DNA from 3 places in the Allobosea sp. 10L417 genome. Region 1 is predicted to be linked to each of the others. Evidence: riboswitches for the same ligand, from Rfam matches in the RefSeq annotation. Region 1 holds a riboswitch; each other region holds the start of a gene.
What was found. A riboswitch is a leader RNA that binds a small molecule or an ion and turns the genes downstream of it on or off. The one in region 1 is predicted to bind thiamine pyrophosphate.
Positions count from the first base shown of each region.

Region 1 (6,590 bases):
CAATTCGCTCTCGGCCGGGAGCGGCTCGATCTCGTAGACATCCATCGCCGCGCCGGCGATCTCCTTCGCCCTGAGCGCCGTGACGAGATCGGCCTCGTTGACGACGCCGCCGCGCGCGACATTGATCAGCACCGCCGTCTTCTTCATCGCCTTCAAGGCCGCCAGATCGATCAGGTCCTTGGTTTCGGGCGTCAGCGGGCAATGCAGCGAGACGACATCCGCCTGCGTCAGGATTTCGGCCAGCGACGCATGCTTTACGCCCAGCGCTGCTTCTTCGGCGGCATCGAGCGGCGTGCGCTTGCTGTAGAGGATGGTGCAGCCGAAGCCCTTCAGCAGCTTCGCGACATTCTTGCCGATCGCCCCGAAGCCGACGATGCCGACCGTCTTGCCCGAGAGCGTATAGGTATCCGACGGCAATTGACCCGTGCGCCAATGGCCCTTCTTAAGCTCAGCATTGCCGTATGCGATGAGGCGCAGGGTCGACAGCATCAACCCGATCGCGAATTCGGAAACGGCCACGGCGTTGGAGCCGGTCGTGCGCGCGACCTGGATGCCCAACTCCTTTGCGGCAGCGATGTCGATGTTGTCGTAGCCGACGCCCCATTTGTGCAGCAGCTTCAGCTTTTTCGCCGCCCGCAGCACATCGGCGGAGACGCCGACCTGCCCGGAAATCGCATAGTCGGCCTCGGCGATGATCTCCTTCATGTGCTCGTCGCCGCGCGCGGTCCCATGCGTCAGCACGAAGCCATCAGGCAGCAGCGCACGCAGCCGGTCGGCCCGCTCGGGGCTGGTCATATCGAGGAGAACGATCGTCTCGGGCATGGAAAGGTCCGGAAATAGGTCAGATGGTGAAGCGTGCGCCGGCACGGGCAAGCCCGCCGGAGATGGCGACCGGCGTGCCATCGGCGCGCCAGCAGGCGGCGCCCGTCAGCGTGCCATCCGGGTTGAAGGCGATGGCATTCATCCCGCCGGCGACGCGCGGCGAACGCAGGATCCTGTGGCCGCGGGCCGCGAGCTCCTGCGCGACCGCTTCGGGGATGGCTTCCTCGAGCTCGAGCACGCCGCCTTCTGTCCAGACGCGCGGCGCCTCGACCGCTTCCTGCAGCGTCATGCGGTGGTCGATCAGGTTCACGATCGCCTGCAGCGCCGACGGGAAGATGCGCAATGCACCCGGCAATCCCAGCGCGAAGGCAAGCTTGCCCTCCTTCAGCGCCATCATCGGCGCCATCGAGGTGAAGACCCGCTTGCCCGGCGCGATCGAGAGCGCGCGGCCGGGATGCGGATCGAAGTTGAACATGTAGTTGTTGGCGATCATCCCGGTGCCCGGAATCTGCACGCAGGCGCCGAACAGCCCGTTGATCGTCTGCGTCGCGCTGACGACATTGCCTTGCGCATCCGCGACGGTGACATGGGTGGTGTCGGCGGATTCACCGCCCGAAAGCCCGGCCGTCCAGCTCTTCGCCCGGCCGATCTCGATCAGGGCGCGCCGCTCGGCCGCATAGCCCTTGTCGATCAGCCTGTTGACCGGCACCTTGACGAAGGCGGGATCAGCCGTCGCCACCGCCCGGTCGGCGAAGGCGATCTTCAGCGCCTCGGCCAACAGATGCACCGCATCCGCCGAGCCGAAGCCGAGCGCACCGATATCGTAACCTTCGAGGATGTTGAGCATCTGCGCGATATGCACGCCCGAGGACGAGGGCGGCGGCGGGCCGATGATCTCATAGCCGCGATAGGAGCCGCGGATCGGCTCGCGCAACTCGATGCGGTAATTCGCGAGATCGGCCTGATCGATCAGCCCGCCATGGGCCGCCATGTAGTCGGTCAGCGCCCGCCCGAGCCGCCCACCATAGAGCGCATCCGGCCCCTCCACCGCAATCAGCTTCAGGCTGGCGGCATAGTCCGGCTGAACCAGCCGCATGCCGGGCTGGAGTGGCTGGCCGCCCGGCAGCAGGAGCGCGGTGAGGCCCGGATCGCGGGCGAGATCGGCGGCGTTGTCGGTGATGCAATTCGAAAGATAGGGCGTGACCACGAAGCCGCGCTCCGCCAGACCGATCGCCGGCTGCAGCACCTCGGCCAGCGGCAGCGTGCCGAAGCGCGCCAGCGCCTCGCACCAGCCCTTGAGCGCGCCCGGCACTGCAACGGCCTTGGCGCCGACCACGTTCTCGCGGTCGCGTGTCTCGCGCTGCCTGCCGATCTCGTCGGACAGGCAGTCATACATGTCCGGAGTCGCGTGGCCCGGCGCGGTCGAGAGATTGTCGATCACGACATGGCGGCCGTCCGCGAGGCGGATATGACTCAGGCCACCGCCGAGAATGCCGACCATCATCGGCTCGGCCACCGTCAGCGCGAACAGCGACGCCACCGCCGCATCGATCGCATTGCCGCCGGCGAGCAGCATCTGCGCGCCCGCCGCCGAGGCGAGCGGATGATTGGTGACGACCATCCCGCGCGAGCCGGTGGCCGGCTTCTTCTCGCAGGTGAAGGAGGCGATGCGGGGCGGCGGCGCGGAAAGGTTCATGGCCGGCACAGAAACGGTTTTGAAGGCCGGCGTCGAGCCTCTTCTTCGGCATGCGCGCCATGTCAGGATTTCGAGTCGGCTCCAACCTGGCCTTGCGCCGGCAACGCTTGACAAGCCATGGCCCGAAGCCCCACCTAAACCCTGTTCCCAGGGGGGCCTCGCTAGGAGGCTGAGATTCCGCCGGCTGGCTCTTGAGACCGGCAACGCGGTGACCCTCCGAACCTGATCCGGATCATACCGGCGTAGGGATGCGGGACATGCGGCCATCCAAGGCCCTGATTCCAGCTTGCGCCCGTGATCCTTTTGCGATCGACGCTCCCGGCTTGGCCGCGAGCGTCCGAACGGAGTGGGCCGCAGTGACGCAAGCCGAGATCATCGAGGCGCTGCTGGCGTTCATCGCGCTTCCCGACGCGTCGGAAGCCGAGTTCGAGGCGATGGCGCTGAAGGTCTTCGCCTATCAGTTCCGCAACAACGAGCCCTACAAGCGCTTCTGCTTGCAGCGCGGCCGCACGCCGCTTTCGGTGAAGCGCTGGCGCGACATCCCGGCCGTGCCGATCACCGCCTTCAAGGACCTGACGCTGAGCTGCAGCCCGCCGGAGGCGTCAAGCCATGTCTTCATGACGAGCGGCACAACACAGGGCGTGCGCGGCCGCAGCTACCACCCGACGCTCGCCGTCTGGAAGCGCTCGATGCTGGTGAATTTCCGCGCGCGTTTCATGCTTGGCCGCGAGCGCATCCGCATGGGCATCCTCTTCCCAGATGAGACGGCGCTGCCGAATTCCTCGCTCGGGCATTATCTCGGGCTCGCCCGGCGCGAATGCGGAACGCCCGATTCCCAGGTCTTCATTGGCGCCGCCGGTCTCGATCTGGATCGTTTACTGCCGGCGCTCGCGCAGGCCGAGGCCAGCGGCGAGCCCTATGCCCTGCTCGGCGCGAGCTATTCCTTCGTGCCACTGATGGATGAGCTCGCGGCACGCGGCCTGCGGTTTGCTCTGCCGGAAGGCAGCCTCATCCTCGACACCGGCGGCTTCAAGGGCCAGTCGCGCGAACTTACGCCGGACGAATTCTATGACGGGCTCGCCGCCGCCTTCGGCGTGCCGCGCTCATCCTGCATCAACATGTACGGCATGACCGAGCTGAGCTCGCAGCTCTACGACGACGGCAATGCGGTCTGCCCGTCGGTGAAATCCGGCCCGCACTGGATCCGCAGCCGCGTCGTCGATCCGCTGAGCGGAGCGGATTTGCCGGAGGGCGAGCGCGGCGTGATCGTCCATCACGACCTCGCCCATTTCAACTGCGTCGCGGCGATCCTGACCGAGGATGCCGGCGAGATCGTGCCGGGAGGCTTCAAGCTGCTCGGCCGTGTCGATGGCGAGGCCTCGAAGGGCTGCTCGGTCGCTGTGGCGGAGTTCCTCGCCGCGGCGCGGGGCTGACGGACGTGATCGAGCATGCGGGCCATCTGCCGGGCCTGAGCCGTGAGGCACTGCGCTGGCGCGAGGTCGGCCACAGCGCCTGGGGCGAGAGCGTCTCGGTCGCGCTGCCGGAACTCGACGAGGCTCAGGCTGCGACGCTCTGCGAGCATGTGCGCAACAATGCCCGCGCCCGGCTGAAGCGGATGGACACGGCGCGCATCGTCGCGGCGATCGACGCCGCCGTCGCGCGCCTGCTCGACCGACAGCACCCGCTACGGCGCAAGGCCGAGCACCTTCTACCGATCGTCACCGGCTATGACCGCGAGACGGTCCGGCTCGGCCTGACCGGCTATCTCAAGACCTTCCGGCGCCCGCAGCTCCTGCGCTTCCTGGCCGAGGATTTCGCCAATCCCGCCATGCTCGACGGCTTCCAGCCGACGGCCAAGGGCGGTTACCTGCGCGCCCATGGCCCAGAGCTCCTGCTGCATGTCTGGGCCGGCAACGTCCCGGCGCTCTCGCTCTGGAGCCTGATCTGCGGATTGCTGGTCAAGGCCGGCAGCGTCGGCAAGCTCGCTTCGGCCGAGCCGCTGACGGCCGGTTGGTTCGCGGGCCTCCTCGCCGAAATCGACCCGGAACTCGGCGAATGCCTCGCCATCGTCTGGTGGAAGGGCGGCAAAGCGGCTGCCGAACCGGCGTTCCTGCGCGCGGCCGACACCGTCATGGCCTATGGCGGCAACGACACGCTCGCGGCACTGCGTGCGAAACTGCCGATCACGACCCGCTTCCTGCCGCATGGCCACAAGATCGGCTTCGGCGTGATCGCGCGCGAAGCGCTCGACAGCCGCAAGGCTCCGGCCCTGGCCCGGCTCGCCGCCCATGACGTCGCACGCTACGAGCAGCAGGGCTGCTATTCGCCGCAAATGCTCTTCGTCGAGCGCGGTGGACGCGTCAGCCCCGCCGAATTCGCGCGCTACGTCGCGCACGAACTCGCCGCCCTCGCCTCCCGCCACCCCCGCCGCGCGCTTTCGCAAGGCGAAGCCTCTTCCATCGCCGCATGGCGCGGCGCACAGGAGATGCGCGCGCTGGAAGGCACTGCGGAACTCCTCGGCGAGCCCAGCGATGGCTGGAGCGTGGTTCATGTCGATGCGCCGGAAGCCCTGAACCCGACCGGCCTGAACCGCACGCTCGAGCTGGTCTCGGTCGAAAGCCTCGATGACGTCCCCGCCCTCGTCGCGCCCTATCGCAGCTTCCTGCAAACGGCGGGCGCCGCCGCAGCCCCCGAGAGGCTGTTCCGGCTCGCGGAGCAATTGGGCGAAGTCGGCATCAGCCGCATCGCCCCGCTGGGCCGGATGACCGCACCGGAAGCCGGCTGGCATCATGACGGGCGCTTCAGCCTGCTCGACCTCGCCACCTTCACCGAGATCGAGCAATCGACGGAAGCGGCGGCAGAGGGGTTCGCGCCCTATGTCGACTGACCCTGCCATGTCCGATTTCGTCACAATCAAACAGGTCCGCTATCGTTATGGCGCGGCAGGTTCCGCGGTCGTCGACGGCGTCGACTGGGCGATCCCGCGCGGCGAGATCCATTGCCTGCTGGGTCGCAGCGGCTGCGGCAAGACCACGCTGCTGAAGCTCGCGGCCGGCCTGCTCATGCCGAGCGAAGGCGCCATCCGCATCGGCGGCGAGGCGCTGCATGGCCCGAGCGCCCGCGCCGGTTTCGTCTTCCAGGCCCCGACGCTGCTCGACTGGCTGAGCGCCCTCGACAACGTGCTGCTGCCGATTTCGCTGAAGCGCCGGCCGACGGGAGCCGACCGTGACGCGGCACTCGATTTGCTTGCCCGCATCGGTCTGGTGGATTTCGCCGCGCGCCGGCCCTCCGAACTCTCGGGCGGCCAGCAGAGCCGCGTCGCTGTCGCCCGTGCGCTGGTCGACAATCCCGATCTGCTGCTGCTCGACGAACCCTTCGCCGCGCTCGACGCACTGACGCGCGAGGAATTGCAGGATGACCTGCTGCGGCTCTGCGCACTCAACGGCACCACCGCGCTCTTCGTCACCCATGACATCGGCGAGGCCGTCTATCTCGGCGACAAGGTCGCGGTGATGGCCGCTGGCAGCCTGACCCATGCGCGCCGCATCGAGTTGCCCCGCCCGCGCCACCGCGACATGCGCTACGCTCCCGGATTCGCCGCCTCCTGCCATGAGCTGCGCGACGCCATGGATGGCGAGGCGACGGCCGCAACGAGCCGGAGGCCGGCTGCATGACCGCGCGCCTGCCCTCCCTCCTGCTGCTGCTCGCCCTGCTCGGGGGCTGGGAGATCTGGTGCCGGCTCGGCGGCTTGTCGGCGCTCGTCCTCCCGCCCCCCTCCGCCGTGCTCGCGACGCTCTGGAGCGAGATCGCCACCGGCCGGCTCTGGCCTCATCTTGCCGTCACGGCCGCGGAGATGGCGCTCGGCCTTGGCATCGGCGCCGTCATCGGGCTCGGTGTCGGCATCATTCTGGCGGAAGTGCCGGCGCTCAGCCGCCTGCTGCGCCCCTATGTGCTGGCGAGCCAGCTCGTGCCCAAGCTCGCGCTCGGGCCCCTCTTCATCATCTGGTTCGGCTTCGGCATGACGCCGACGATCGTCATCACCGCGCTGATCTGCTTCTTCCCGCTAATGGAG
Region 1 covers NZ_JBFTJP010000004.1:69,026-75,615, forward strand. Annotated here, with positions in the region: gene AC1DE3_RS12690 (2-hydroxyacid dehydrogenase) at 1-822, opposite strand, end outside; gene ggt (gamma-glutamyltransferase) at 842-2,518, opposite strand; TPP riboswitch at 2,658-2,785, shown strand; gene AC1DE3_RS12700 (LuxE/PaaK family acyltransferase) at 2,875-3,951, shown strand; gene AC1DE3_RS12705 (acyl-CoA reductase) at 3,957-5,405, shown strand; gene AC1DE3_RS12710 (ABC transporter ATP-binding protein) at 5,413-6,192, shown strand; gene AC1DE3_RS12715 (ABC transporter permease) at 6,189-6,590, shown strand, end outside.

Region 2 (6,590 bases), on a different contig from region 1:
CTGCACGAGCGCTTCGGCTTCGCCCGCGTCGGCCTGCTGCCGGCGGTCGCCTATCGCTATGGCAAATGGTCCGACAGCGTCATGGTTCAAAGGTCGCTCGGTGCGGGCGCTACGCAGCCTATCCCGCCGGGTTGAGCCTGCCGCTCGACACCGCGCAGGACCGAAGGCGCATCATCGAGACCTGGCAGCCGGTACGGAGCGTCCGCCTCGAGCGATTTTCCGGAGCATCCATATGAGACAGGTCAAATGTGCACCGCCGCAGCGCCGTGCGTCGCAGACGCGGATTGCGGTTCCCGGGAAAATCGGGACAAGAAGACGGTACGCTGAATCGCCAGATCGCCTGATCGCAGACTCCGATGATCTGGCGGAGAACCGGGCAATCTAGGCTCAGGACCTGCCAATTTGGATCGATCTGTGATTCACGGTGTCCGGGAGGATGCTGTGATGGATGATTTTTTTCTGCTGTGCGAGCGTCAGATGGCGCAGATGGAGGCGTATTTTCCGCTCTCGCATGGCGTGCCACGGGTGGATGACCGGCGCGTGGTGAGCGGCATCGTCTACGTGATCCGCAACGCCATTGACGCGGTTGTGCGCGAGGCGGTTGCCGGTGTGATCCTTTGCAGCCTCCTTGCTGCCGTTAGCGTCTCGATAGAGCTTGCAAGGAAGCGAGCCGACAGTTTCGGCAATCAGGCGCACGGCCTGAAGAACTGCGGGAACCTTGAGGGCGGTATGCGCAGTAACCGAAACACCAGAAGCAGTCGGCAGCGCGCCGAATAGCTCAGCCACGACGGGATCAGAAAGGGGAATCGACTTCCTCTCAAATCCGAAACGAAGCGACTTCTTTACGCTGCCGACTAACTCGCGGAACACAACTCGACCTTCACCAACTCAACGGCGAAGATTCTGACACATGAATGTCAGTTCATCAAGATCGAAAGCCTATAATAGGTATAATATCCTATATAATTTTCCGATGTGCGCATGCCGCTATAGAGCGCGATGAGCATCGCCCAACGCTTTTCAGTTAGCTTCGGCGACGGATCGAACAGGGGCGCGGCGAGTATCTTCTGGAGGTCGGCTTCGCGAAAATAGTCGCGGTCCTCGTCAGGATCGCGATTGCTCTGATCGACGCGGACGCCCTTCGCGGGGGTGTCGGGAATGACGCTGTTGTTGACGCACCACGTCAGCATGGCGCTGAGCCGGGATAGCCACTTGTCATTGATGGTTGTGGCGTTGAGCGTCGGGAAGGGCTCCTTGCGAGCCTTGTTCGACCGGATCGCTTCGGGGAGCGTCTTGTCGGGGAAGCGCTTCGTATAGTTCGCAGAGGTTTCGAGCAGGGCGTTCTTGTAGGCCAGCACGTCCTGCCGGGTGATCCGATAGGCCGGCTTCGCCTCGGCGACAGTCGAGGGGAGTTCCGTCGCCGGGATCAGCATTGGATGCTTGGCAGGACCATCCGGCTCGCCACGGTCGCGCCGGTTCTGGTTTTCGATCGTCTCGGCTTTCACGCCGGCGAGCATCCGCGCGAGCGTTCGCCATTCCTCGGTGCCCTTGACCGGAACGGGGCTGCCATCATTCGCGAACTCGTCAACGGCCCATTGGATTAGGGCGGCAAGCTCGTCATCTTCAGCGCCACCGCTCGCCGCCCTCTTAAGCGCGTAAAAGTAGGTCGGGCGGAACATCGCCGCGTGTGCCGGATCATAGCCGGTCGGCAGGCTCCGGGCCGCATCGTCCTGTTCAAGCTCCCGGCCATAGTGGGCGAGGGCCATCTGCCGAACGCTCATGGGGCGGCGGCGGGACGGTGCGGCAGGGTTGAGGGCTGTCACGCGGTCGCGGGCCTGATCAAGTTCCATCTGCATGCGATGGATCGCAGAAGAGAGCAGGCGAATCGCGACGGTGCGGTCGGCCCCCAAGGGCTCAGTCAGTTCCCGCTTACCTACGATCGGGCGAAGCGGAGCGGGCACCGTTAGCCGAGCATAGTATCGGCCATTCCGGGGGAGCAGGTTCCTGATTTTGCCGGCCATCGTGCCCTCTGCCAGAGCGATTTTGTAGCAAGATTTGTAGCAGAGGTATGTGAAAAGCCGTTGGGGAACAACGCTTTTTCAGGACACTCAAGGGCTTAGGGGAAATGGCGGAGACGGAGGGATTCGAACCCTCGATACCCTTGTGGGGTATGCTCATTTAGCAAACGAGTGCCTTCAGCCTCTCGGCCACGTCTCCGGCGAGAGGCTCTATGCCCGATTGCAGAGGCCTTTGACAAGTCTCGCCGACAACTTCCTTCGCGCGACCTGTGTATTCGCGCGGGCGCACCTCCCGATCACTCCCGTGCGAAGGGCGTGGTCGGGAGGTGCGAGGCCGCCGCAACGGAGCCTTGCGCCGGCTCCGCTTGCTCCCCGGCGGCGCTGCCATTAAATTGACGCTGTCCGTTGGGGTGCCGAAAGGCTGAGAGGCGTGGCTCGCGCCAACCCATCGCACCTGATCCGGGTAATGCCGGCGAAGGGAACGGTCTTCGGCTCGCAGACACCTCGCTCGCGCCTCAGGCCGCTGCCTTCCCGGAAGCAGGGAAAGCATGACGCCAGAACGTCCTCACTCAGTCCTGACAGCCGCTGTGGTCGGCGCTGGCGTCGTCGGTCTGGCCTGTGCCACCGAGTTGCTGGCGCGGGGTGTGCAGGTCGTCCTGCATGAACGCGGCCCGCGTATCGGCGCCGAAGCCTGTTCCTGGTATGCCGGCGGCATGCTCGCGCCCTGGTGCGAGGGCGAGAGCGCCGAAGAACCGGTGATTCGGCTCGGGCAGCAGGCGGCCGATTGGTGGGAGCGCCATGCCGGCGGCGTCGCTCGCAACGGCACGCTCGTGGTTGCGCCGAGCCGGGACCGTTCGGAGCTGCGCCGCTTCGGTCAGCGCACCGACCATTTCGAGGAGATCGACAGCGAGGCCATCGCCGGGCTGGAGCCCGATCTCGCCGGCCGCTTCTCGCGCGGCCTGTTCTTCTCCGCCGAGGCGCATCTCGATCCGCGCCAAGCCATAGCAGCCCTGGCCGAACGCCTCGTCGCAAATGGGGCCGCCCTTCATTTCGGCAGTACGGTCGAGCCGGCCGATCTCGATGCCGATATCGTCCTCGACTGCCGCGGGCTGGCGGCGCGCGATGTCCTGCCCGATTTGCGCGGAGTCAAGGGCGAGATGCTGCTCCTCCGGAGCGACGAGATCCAGCTGTCGCGGCCCGTCCGGCTGCTGCATCCGCGCATCCCGCTCTATATCGTGCCCCGCGCAGACGGCCTCTTCATGGTTGGCGCGACGATGATCGAGAGCAGCGAGCGCAGCCGCATCTCCGCCCGCGCCATGCTGGAGCTGCTCGGCGCGGCCTATGCGCTGCATCCCGCCTTCGGCGAAGCGGAGGTCGTCGAGATCGGCACCGATGCCCGCCCGGCCTTTCCCGACAACCTGCCGCGGCTGACGCGCCGCGGCCGCGTGATCCATGTCAACGGGCTCTATCGCCACGGTTTCCTGCTCAGCCCCGCCATGGCGCGGATGGCGGCGGAGGCCGTGCTGAACCCGCAAGCAACACCGGAGATGCTGCATGACCTTGCTGCTTAACGGCGCGCCGCAGGAGATCGCGGCGAAGACGCTGGCCGAGGCGCTGGCCGAGCTCGGCTTTGCCGACCGCATCGTTGCGACGGCGGTGAATGGAGACTTCGTGGCGGCGCGCAAGCGGGCTGACGTCGCCTTGAGCGAGGGCGACCGCATCGAGATCGTCGCACCGATGCAGGGAGGCTGAGATGGCATCCTTCTATGGCTTCGCGCCGCAGAACCCGCTTTTCCTCGGCACGGCGCAATATCCGTCGCCCGCCATCCTGGCCGAGGCGGTGAAGCGCTCGGGCGCCGAGGTCGTCACCGTCTCGCTGCGCCGGGAATCGGCCGGCGGTGCCGGTCAGGCCTTCTGGGCGCTGATCCGCGAGCTCGGCGTCAGGGTGCTGCCGAATACGGCGGGCTGCCACACCGTCAAGGAAGCCGTCACCACCGCGCAGATGGCGCGCGAGGTCTTCGGGACCGACTGGATCAAGCTCGAGGTGATCGGCGAGGACGACACGCTGCAGCCGGACGTGATCGCGCTGGTCCAGGCGGCCCGCATCCTTGCCGATGACGGTTTCAAGGTCTTTCCCTACACCACGGAGGACCTCGTCGTCGGCGGGCGCCTCCTCGATGCCGGCTGCGAGGTGCTGATGCCCTGGGGCGCGCCGATCGGATCGGGCAGGGGACTCAACAACCCCTACGGCCTGCGCAGCATGCGCCAGCACTTCCCCGACATTCCGCTCGTCGTCGATGCCGGCATCGGCCTGCCCTCCCACGCCGCGCAGGCGATGGAGATGGGCTATGACGGCATCCTGCTCAACACCGCCGTCGCGAAGGCGGGCGATCCGGCCGCGATGGCAGAGGCTTTCGCGCTTGCCATCCGTGCCGGCCGCCAGTCCTTCGCCGCGCAGCCGATCGAAGCGCGCGACATGGCCGCTCCTTCCACCCCCGTCATGGGCAAAGCCTTCCTGGCCTGAAAGTCTGCTCTCGCATGAAGCTCGATCCGTTCTACCCCATCTTCGAAAGCGCCGACTGGCTGGAGCGGATGCTGCCGCTCGGCGTCAAGCTGGTGCAACTGCGCGTCAAGGATCGTTCCGAGATCGAAGTCGCACGCGAGATCGCGCGGGCGAAGACGCTCTGCGCCGCGGCCGGCTGCGTGCTTGTCGTCAACGATTACTGGAAGCTCGCCATCGCCGAGGGCTGCGACTTCATCCATCTCGGCCAGGAGGATCTCGACGAGGCCGATCTCGATGCGATCCGTAAGGCGGGGCTCAGGCTCGGCATCAGCAGCCATGACGAGCCCGAGCTGGAACGCGCGCTGGCGGCAAAGCCCGATTATGTCGCGCTCGGTCCGGTTTATCCGACGATTCTGAAGCAGATGCGCTTCGGCCCGCAGGGGCTGGAGCGGCTGGGCGAATGGAAGCGCCGTATCGGCGATCTGCCGCTGGTCGGCATCGGCGGCATCTCGCTGGAGCGCGCGCCTGGGGTCTTCGAGGCCGGCGCCGACATCGTCGCAGCTGTGACCGACATCACGCTGAATGCCGATCCCGAGGGGCGCCTGAAGGCCTGGGTCGCGGCGACGCGCGGGCGCCTCGCCTGACAGGCGTCATTCTCGGGCGGAGCGAACCGCAGACCCGAGAATCGCATGACAAGAAGGCGCTGGTGTCCGAGATGGTTGGGTCAGGCCCGACCATGACGGCGAGGCAGCGCTTCAGCTCTCCGCCTCCGCCGACATCGTGTGGCCGTCGACATGGCCGAGGCTGCGCTCGGGGTCGAGCCGGTCGCGCACGCGCTGCTTCAGCACCTTGGAATCCGGGAAGCCGCCATCGGCCTTGCGGTCCCAGATCAATTCGCCGTCGTAATGAATCTGGAAGATCCCGCCGGTGCGCGGGATCAACGCAACCTCGCCGAGGTCCTGCCCGAAGGTCGAGAGCAGCTCCTGGCCGAGCCAGGCCGAGCGCAGCATCCAGTTGCACATCGAACAATAGGTGATGGCGATGCGGGGGGCGGGCTTGGTCTGGGTCATGACAGGCTACCATCCGAGAGGAGTTCGCCCCGACATCCCGCTTCCATCGCCGCGATGCAAGCCTGAAAGCCGCATGGCGGCCCGGCGCCGTCAGCCCGCCAGCGTGCTCAGGCTGCGTGAGGGATAGCGCAGTGCGACGTCGAAGGGATTGAGCTTGGCGCCCAGCGCCTCCGCCTCGCTGCGTAGCATGGCGATGACGTTCGGCAGCCGGTCCTCGCGCAGCCGCTCGGCGAGGGTGCCGACGCTGAGCGCCGCGACGACGCGCCCCCGCGCATCGAAGACCGGCACGGCAACGCCGGCCATGCCAGGGATGAGGCCGGTGTTGAGATTGACCGAGCCTTGCGCACGGGCCGTCGCGATGGCGTTCCGCAACGCGGCCTCATCGAAGAAGCCGCGATCGAGCAGGCGGGGCATGTTGAAGCGGATCACTGCCTCGCGCTCGTCCTCCGGCAGATGGGCCAGCATGGCGAGGCTGCCCTGGCCGATGCCGAGCGGCACCTTGCCTCCGATGTCCCCGGTGAAGGAGCGGATCGGGAAGGGGCCCTCGATCCGGTCGAGGCAAACCGCGTCATAGCCGTTGCGGACGAGCAGGAAGATCGTGTCGCTCAGCGTCGCCGAGAGCCGCAGCAGCGCGGGCCGGGCGAGCTCGCGCAGGCCACCGGCCTGTCCGGCGCGGGCGGCGATCACGAAGAAATCGAGCGCGAGCCGGTAGCGCTTGCCGCCCGCCGCCTGTTCGACGAAGCCCTCCGCCATCAGGTCGCGCAGCGCGCGATGCGCCGTCGGCTGGCCGCAGCCGGCAGCCTCCGCGATGTCCTTCAGCCGCATGCCGTCGCCAGCGCCCTTCGACAGGATGCGCAACAGCCCCAGCGCGCGGCGAAGCGAGGAAACGGGTTCGTCGACAGCTTGCATTTGAGAAAATCAGATGAGACATGGAGCAATAAAAATTCTACATAGAGAAATTTTGTCAACATAAATTCTCTAATGCGGAATTGAAGATTG
Region 2 covers NZ_JBFTJP010000002.1:388,026-394,615, forward strand. Annotated here, with positions in the region: gene AC1DE3_RS08035 (GNAT family N-acetyltransferase) at 1-135, shown strand, start outside; gene AC1DE3_RS08040 (hypothetical protein) at 445-777, shown strand; gene AC1DE3_RS08045 (DUF6538 domain-containing protein) at 918-2,021, opposite strand; tRNA gene AC1DE3_RS08050 (tRNA-Ser) at 2,127-2,217, opposite strand; TPP riboswitch at 2,415-2,516, shown strand; gene thiO (glycine oxidase ThiO) at 2,594-3,589, shown strand; gene thiS (sulfur carrier protein ThiS) at 3,573-3,770, shown strand; gene AC1DE3_RS08065 (thiazole synthase) at 3,772-4,542, shown strand; gene AC1DE3_RS08070 (thiamine phosphate synthase) at 4,557-5,165, shown strand; gene AC1DE3_RS08075 (Rdx family protein) at 5,277-5,591, opposite strand; gene AC1DE3_RS08080 (IclR family transcriptional regulator) at 5,682-6,500, opposite strand.
Region 2: it holds a riboswitch for thiamine pyrophosphate, as region 1 does, so the genes downstream of both, thiO (glycine oxidase ThiO) here and AC1DE3_RS12700 (LuxE/PaaK family acyltransferase) in region 1, are expected to answer to the same signal.

Region 3 (6,590 bases), on a different contig from region 1:
GCTCCCCCGGCGCCGGCCCGGCCCGGCGCGCCGCCTTCGGCCGTGCCGCGCGGCGGCCCTGCTGTGCCCCCCTCTGCTGCGCCGCCTCAGGCTCGTCCTCCAGCGCCTGCTCCGCAGCCAGGTGCGGTTCCCTCGGCTCCCGGAGGGCAGCCGCGTCCGCCCGGAGCTCCACCTTCCGCTGCTCCCGGCACACCCGCTCAGCCCGGCGCCGGCGCGCCGCCCTCCGCGGTTCCGCGCGGTGGGCCGGCTGTTCCGCCGTCTGCGGCTCCGTCCCAGCGCCCGCTGGGCGCAGCGCCGCAGCCCGGCGCCGCTCCCGGCGCTCCGGCGCAGCCGGGCGTTACAGCTCCGTCTCCGCCGGCCGGCGCAGTTCCGGCACAGCCGCTGCGCCCGGCAATACCTCCGGCCACGGCTCCGATCGCTCCGGCTCCGACCCAACCCGGCGCCGCGTCTCCGACGCCGCCCCCGGGCACGCCGCCCGCGGGGCTGGCGCCCGCTCAGCCCGCACGCCCCGCTCCGGGCGTGCCTCCGGCAGCCGCTCCTGGGGTGCCGGCTCCGGCGCAGCCCGGTGTCGCACCGACGCAGCCCGGCACGGCTCCCGCGCAGCCGCCGTCTGGCGGGGTCTTCCCCAGCCAGCCGCCGCAGCGCGAAGGCCGTCGCGGCGGCATCTCGCCGGGTGTGGCCGGTGCGATCGGCCTCGGTGTCGGCGCGATCGGCGGCATCATGGCCGTTCAGGGAGCGCAGCGCTTCGACGACATCCGGGCGCGGCGCGAGGAACGGCGCGAGGGTGACGTTACCGTCATCCGCGAGCCCGGCCGCACCATCATCCGCGACGATGACGGCCGGGCCATCATCCGCCGCGATGAGGACCAGCGCTTCCGCGATCTCGGCTGGCAAGGCCGTTCCGAGCGCCGCGACGGCGAGATGCGGACCGTGTTCGAGCGGCCCGACGGCACGCGCATCGTCACCGTCACCGACGAGGAGGGCCGGCTGATCCGCCGCACCCGCATCGATCGCGACGACCGCGAGGTGGTGATCATCGACAATACCCTGCGCGATCGCCCGGGGCGCTTCGCCGACGATATCGTCGTGCTGCCGCCGCCGCCGCTGCCGATCCCGCGCGAGCGCTATATCGTCGATGCCGACCAGGCCGACGAGGCGTTGATCTACGAGACGATCATGGCGCCGCCGATCGCCGCGATCCCGCGCCGTTACACGCTGGACGAGGTCCGCTATTCGCCGGATCTGCGCGCCCGCATGCGCAGCGTCGATATCGACACGATCAACTTCGAGACCGGCTCCTGGCAGGTCACGCCCGACCAGGCGCAGCGCCTCGCAGTGATCGCGGATTCGATCCGGCGCGTGCTGCAAGGCTCGCCGAACGAGGTCTTCCTCGTCGAGGGCCACACCGACGCGGTTGGTGCCGATGTCGACAATCTCTCGCTCTCGGATCGCAGGGCCCAGTCGGTCGGGGAGATCCTGACGCGCGACTTCCAGATCCCGCCGGAAAACCTGACCACCCAGGGCTATGGCGAGCAGTATCTGAAGGTGCAGACGCAAGGGGCATCCCGCGAAAACCGGCGTGTGACGCTGCGGCGCATCACGCCGCTGCTGACCGGCCAGAACCGCTGACCTCTCGAACGGGGCTGCCCGTTGAGCAGCCCCGTTCGCTGTGGGGGTGTGGGGAACCCCGCACCCCCACAGCGGTTTCTCTTCCGGAGGAGGCGCTGATGGGAGATGCAGCCATGAAGATGTCCGCTCTGGCGATGGCAGGTCTGGTGCTTGCCGGTTCGTTCGCGCCGTTTCCGACATGGGCTCAGAATGCTCCGCCTGCCGAGAAACAGCCTGCTCCAGGCGTGCCGGTGGCGCCGCGTGCGGATGAGGCCGTGCGGCCGCCGGCAGGGGAACGCGGTATGCGGCCTCGCGCCGACAGGCGTGAGCAGCGCTATGACAGGGCGCAGGCTGGTCCGCCGCAGCCGAGTCGCGACCCGCCGATGCGCGCTCGGTGCCGTCGATCATCAGGCCCTGAAGGTCGTTCAGGATTTGGCAAGGCGGGCGCATTAGCGTCGCCGGCATGAGCGACGCAGCCTCCGTTTCCCGCAGCATCGTCACGATGCAGGCCGCCTCGACGCAGCAGGCGCTGTCGGTCGAGATGCTCAAGCAGAACGCGCAGGCTGACCAAAGCCTCGTCACCATGCTCCAGCAGAGCGTCGAGCAGACGCAGGCGACGCTCCCGGCCGGTCAGGGCGGCCTCGTCGACCGCACCGCCTGATCTCCTTTCCCCAGCTTCGATCGTTTGTCGCTGAGGCCGTTGCCAAGCGACTTCTCTGCGCCTAACCTCGCCTCTGTTCCGAGGGGTGCCCGCAAGGGCTGAGATGGCTTCCGAAGCCGAACCCGTCGAACCTGATCCGGGTCATACCGGCGGAGGGACTGGAACGCGTGCACAGGGCCGAGCCTTGTCCGCAGACAGCGACTGTACCGCTTTCAAACCCGGATCTCCTGACCTGTCGCAAGGAGGAGATCCTCATGAATGCCCACGCAAAACCCCAGAAGAACAGCGTCAAGACCGCGCCGCAAAGCGTGACGACCGGCCCGATCATCGGCTCGCGCAAAATCTATGTCGCCGCGCCCGAGCATCCCGAGATGCGCGTGCCCTTCCGCGAGGTCGTGCTGACGACCGATGCCGAGCCGCCGGTGCGCATCTACGACCCGTCCGGCCCCTATACCGAGACCGACGCCAGGATCGACCTGAATGCCGGCCTGACGCAGCCGCGCCGCGCTTGGCTCGATGCCCGCGGCTTCCAGACCGTGCCCGGCCGCGCCGTCACCGCCGCCGATAACGGCCATATCAGCGAAGCGCAGCTCGTGCCGGCCTGCCCGGCCGAGCGCCCGATCCTCGAGGCGAAGCCCGGCCAGATGGCGACGCAATACGAGTTCGCCAAGGCCGGCATCGTCACGCCCGAGATGATCTATGTCGCCCATCGCGAGAATCTCGGCCGCGCCGCCATGATGGAAGGCGCCAGGGAGCGCCATGCCGACGGCGAGAGCTTCGGCGCTGTCGTTCCGGAATTCGTCACGCCCGAATTCGTCCGCGAGGAGATCGCGCGCGGCCGGGCCATCATCCCGGCCAACATCAACCACCCCGAGCTGGAGCCGATGGCGATCGGCCGCAACTTCCTGGTCAAGATCAACGCCAATATCGGCAATTCGGCCGTGACTTCGGGTGCCGCCGAGGAGGTCGAGAAGCTGGTCTGGGCGATCCGCTGGGGTGCCGACACGGTGATGGACCTCTCCACCGGCCGCAACATCCACAACATCCGCTCCTGGATACTCAGAAATTCGCCGGTGCCGATCGGCACGGTGCCGATCTATCAGGCGCTGGAGAAGGTCGGCGGCGATCCGATCAAGCTCGACTGGGAGGTGTTCAAGGACACCCTCATCGAGCAGGCGGAGCAGGGCGTCGACTACTTCACCATCCATGCCGGCGTTCGCCTTCCCTATGTCCCGCTGACGGCCAGCCGTGTGACCGGCATCGTCTCGCGCGGCGGCTCGATCATGGCGCGCTGGTGCCTGGCGCATCACAAGGAAAGCTTCCTCTACGAGCGCTTCGACGAGATCTGCGACATCATGCGCAAATACGACGTCTCGTTCTCGCTCGGTGACGGCCTGCGTCCGGGCTCGATCGCCGACGCCAATGACCGCGCCCAGTTCGCCGAGCTGGAGACGCTGGGCGAGCTGACTCAGGTCGCCTGGAAGAAGGGCTGCCAGGTCATGATCGAGGGCCCCGGCCATGTGCCGATGCACAAGATCAAGGAGAATATGGACAAGCAGCTGCGCGAATGCGGCGAGGCGCCCTTCTACACGCTCGGACCGCTGACCACCGACATCGCGCCGGGTTATGACCACATCACCTCTGGCATCGGCGCGGCGATGATCGGCTGGTATGGCTGCGCTATGCTCTGCTACGTCACGCCCAAGGAGCATCTCGGCTTGCCGAACCGTGACGACGTCAAGACCGGCGTCATCACCTATCGCATCGCCGCCCATGCCGCCGATCTCGCCAAGGGCCACCCGGCGGCGAAGATCAGGGACGACGCGGTCTCCCGCGCCCGCTTCGACTTCCGCTGGGAGGACCAGTTCAACCTGGCGCTCGACCCCGACACGGCGCGCGAGTTCCACGACGAGACGCTGCCGAAGGATGCCCACAAGGTCGCGCATTTCTGCTCGATGTGCGGGCCGAAATTCTGCTCGATGAAGATCACGCAGGACCTGCGCGCTGAGGTTCTCGCGATGAGCGACAATGAGAGGGCAAGTCTCGAGGCCATGGCTGCTGAAGGCATGGCGGCGAAGTCGAAGGAATTCCTCGACAAGGGTGGCAGCATCTATCTACCTGCGGCCGAATGAGCGGCATGAACGACAGCCTCGACGCGGCCAAGGTCGCGTCGATCCTCGCGCGGGTGTCCGAGCGCCGCCCGCGCATCCATTGCCTGACCAATACCGTAGCGCAGAACGTCACCGCCAACATGCTGCTCGCCTTCGGGGCCGTGCCCTCGATGGCTGGTCATCCCGAGGAGGTTGCGGCGGTCGCGGCCGGGGCAAGCGCGATCCTGATCAATCTGGGCACGATCAGCCCTGAGGGCGAGCGCGCGATCCCGAAGCTCGTCGCTGTGGCGCGCGAACGCGGCATTCCGCTGGTGCTCGACCCGGTCTTCGTCGAGCTGTCGCCCCTGCGGCTGCGGCTGGCCGAGGACGTTTTGCGGCTGCCGGGCGTCGTCGTGCGTGGCAACGCCGCCGAGATGGCGGCCTTGGCCTGGCTGCTGGAGCGCTCCCCCGGCGTCACGCGCGCGACGACAGGGGCTGTCGACGCGATCGACGGTCCTTCCGGCAAGCTCTCCGTGGCCTTCGGGCATCCGCTGATGAGCCGGGTAACCGGACTGGGCTGCGCTTCAAGCGCGCTGGTGGCTGCCTGCCTCGCGGTCGAGCCCGATCCCGTGATTGCAGCGGCTGCGGCGCTGACGGCCTACGGCATCGCGGGCGAAATCGCAGCCGAGCGTTGCCATGGCCCCGGCAGCTTTGCCGTCGAACTGATCGATGCGGTCGCTGGCCTCGAGGCCGGAATGCTGCAAGCACGTATGGCGCGAATGTCACACATGAAAGACATGATGTAGCCGGGATTCACCGCCGCCCGCAGGCATCCTAGGGTCGCATGGCTGATTCGCCCGGCTGGCGACGGCCGCGCCGGGGGGCAACAGACAACATGATGCGTAACGAAGCCTGCGGGCAATCGCACAGGCCCTTTCGGCTTGTCGCCCTGATGGCCCTTGGTCTGGCCGCCGGCTGCGTCGGGCTGCCGGAGGATGTCCGGGCGGCCGAGAACGGCACGGGCTTCTATCTGCTCGGCGGCCGTGGCGCGATGGCTGGCTATCTGCCGCCTCCCGGGGTCTATTTCGAGAGCGACACCTACAGCTACGACGCCAAGCTCGACGCCCGGAAGTCATTGCCTTCCGGCGGTCGCTTCGTTGCCGGTGTGCGGAGTCAGGCACGGGCCGATTTCCTGAGCGGAACGTGGGTGACGCCCTGGGAACTCGCCGGGGGCAATCTCGCCTTCGGGGCCACTCTGCCTGTCGGCCGCGTCCGGGTCGCGGCCGGTGTCGAATACGATTCGCCGCAAACGAACCGCCTTGTCGGCTCCAATTTGCGCGACAAGGCCACGATGGTCGGCGATCCCGTATTCTCGACGATTCTCGGCTGGCATGCCGGCAAGTTCCATTGGAATGCAACCGTCATGGTGAACGCGCCTGCGGGCGAGTACCGCAACGGGGAACTGGCCAATCTTGCCTTTCACCGCTGGGCCACGGATCTGTCCGGCGCCCTCACCTGGTTCGATCCGGAAACCGGCATCGATCTCTCAGGCATCGCCGGGGTGACGTTCAACGGCACTAATCCGGCCACGGACTACCGGACGGGCACCGAGTTTCACTTGGAATGGGCCGCCTCGAAAGCGTTGACCAGCGCGCTTTCCGCCGGAGTGATCGGCTATCACTATCAGCAGGTCACCGGTGACAGCGGAGCGGGCGCGCAGCTCGGTGCCTATAAGGGCCGCGTGACCGCGCTCGGCGGCACGCTGGCCTATAATTTCACGATTGGAAAGACGCCGATCTCTACCCGCATCAAGGTTCTGCGCGAGTTCGCCGTCGAGAACCGCGCGCGCGGAACCGTCGGCCTGCTCACGGTCTCGTTGCCGCTGACGACCTCTCCCTGACGCAAAAAGAAGCCCGCGTGATGCGGGCTTGGTTCTCTCGGTCCTTGGGTGGCCCGGAGAAGAAAATGCCCGCTCTCGAAGGGGAGAGCGGGCAGCTTCGGCATTACGGCTTCGCGAACTGAAGAGCCGGAGGCACCGGGTTCGGCTTGAACGGCGCGACCTGAAGTGCCTTGGCGTCGAGGTCGAAGCTGGTCAGGTCGACCATGCGCAGGACCTGATCCTGATAGCTTTTGATATAGTACTTCTTGGCCCTGAGATCCGCGACCGAAGTCCACTGGGTATATTCGAGCTCCCCGCCCTTCGCCGCCGAGTTGATGAAGCCGACCGGGAT
Region 3 covers NZ_JBFTJP010000014.1:119,336-125,925, reverse strand. Annotated here, with positions in the region: gene AC1DE3_RS25625 (OmpA family protein) at 544-1,629, shown strand; gene AC1DE3_RS25620 (hypothetical protein) at 2,072-2,269, shown strand; TPP riboswitch at 2,341-2,445, shown strand; gene thiC (phosphomethylpyrimidine synthase ThiC) at 2,524-4,401, shown strand; gene AC1DE3_RS25610 (hydroxyethylthiazole kinase) at 4,407-5,165, shown strand; gene AC1DE3_RS25605 (SphA family protein) at 5,312-6,259, shown strand; gene AC1DE3_RS25600 (linear amide C-N hydrolase) at 6,363-6,590, opposite strand, start outside.
Region 3: it holds a riboswitch for thiamine pyrophosphate, as region 1 does, so the genes downstream of both, thiC (phosphomethylpyrimidine synthase ThiC) here and AC1DE3_RS12700 (LuxE/PaaK family acyltransferase) in region 1, are expected to answer to the same signal.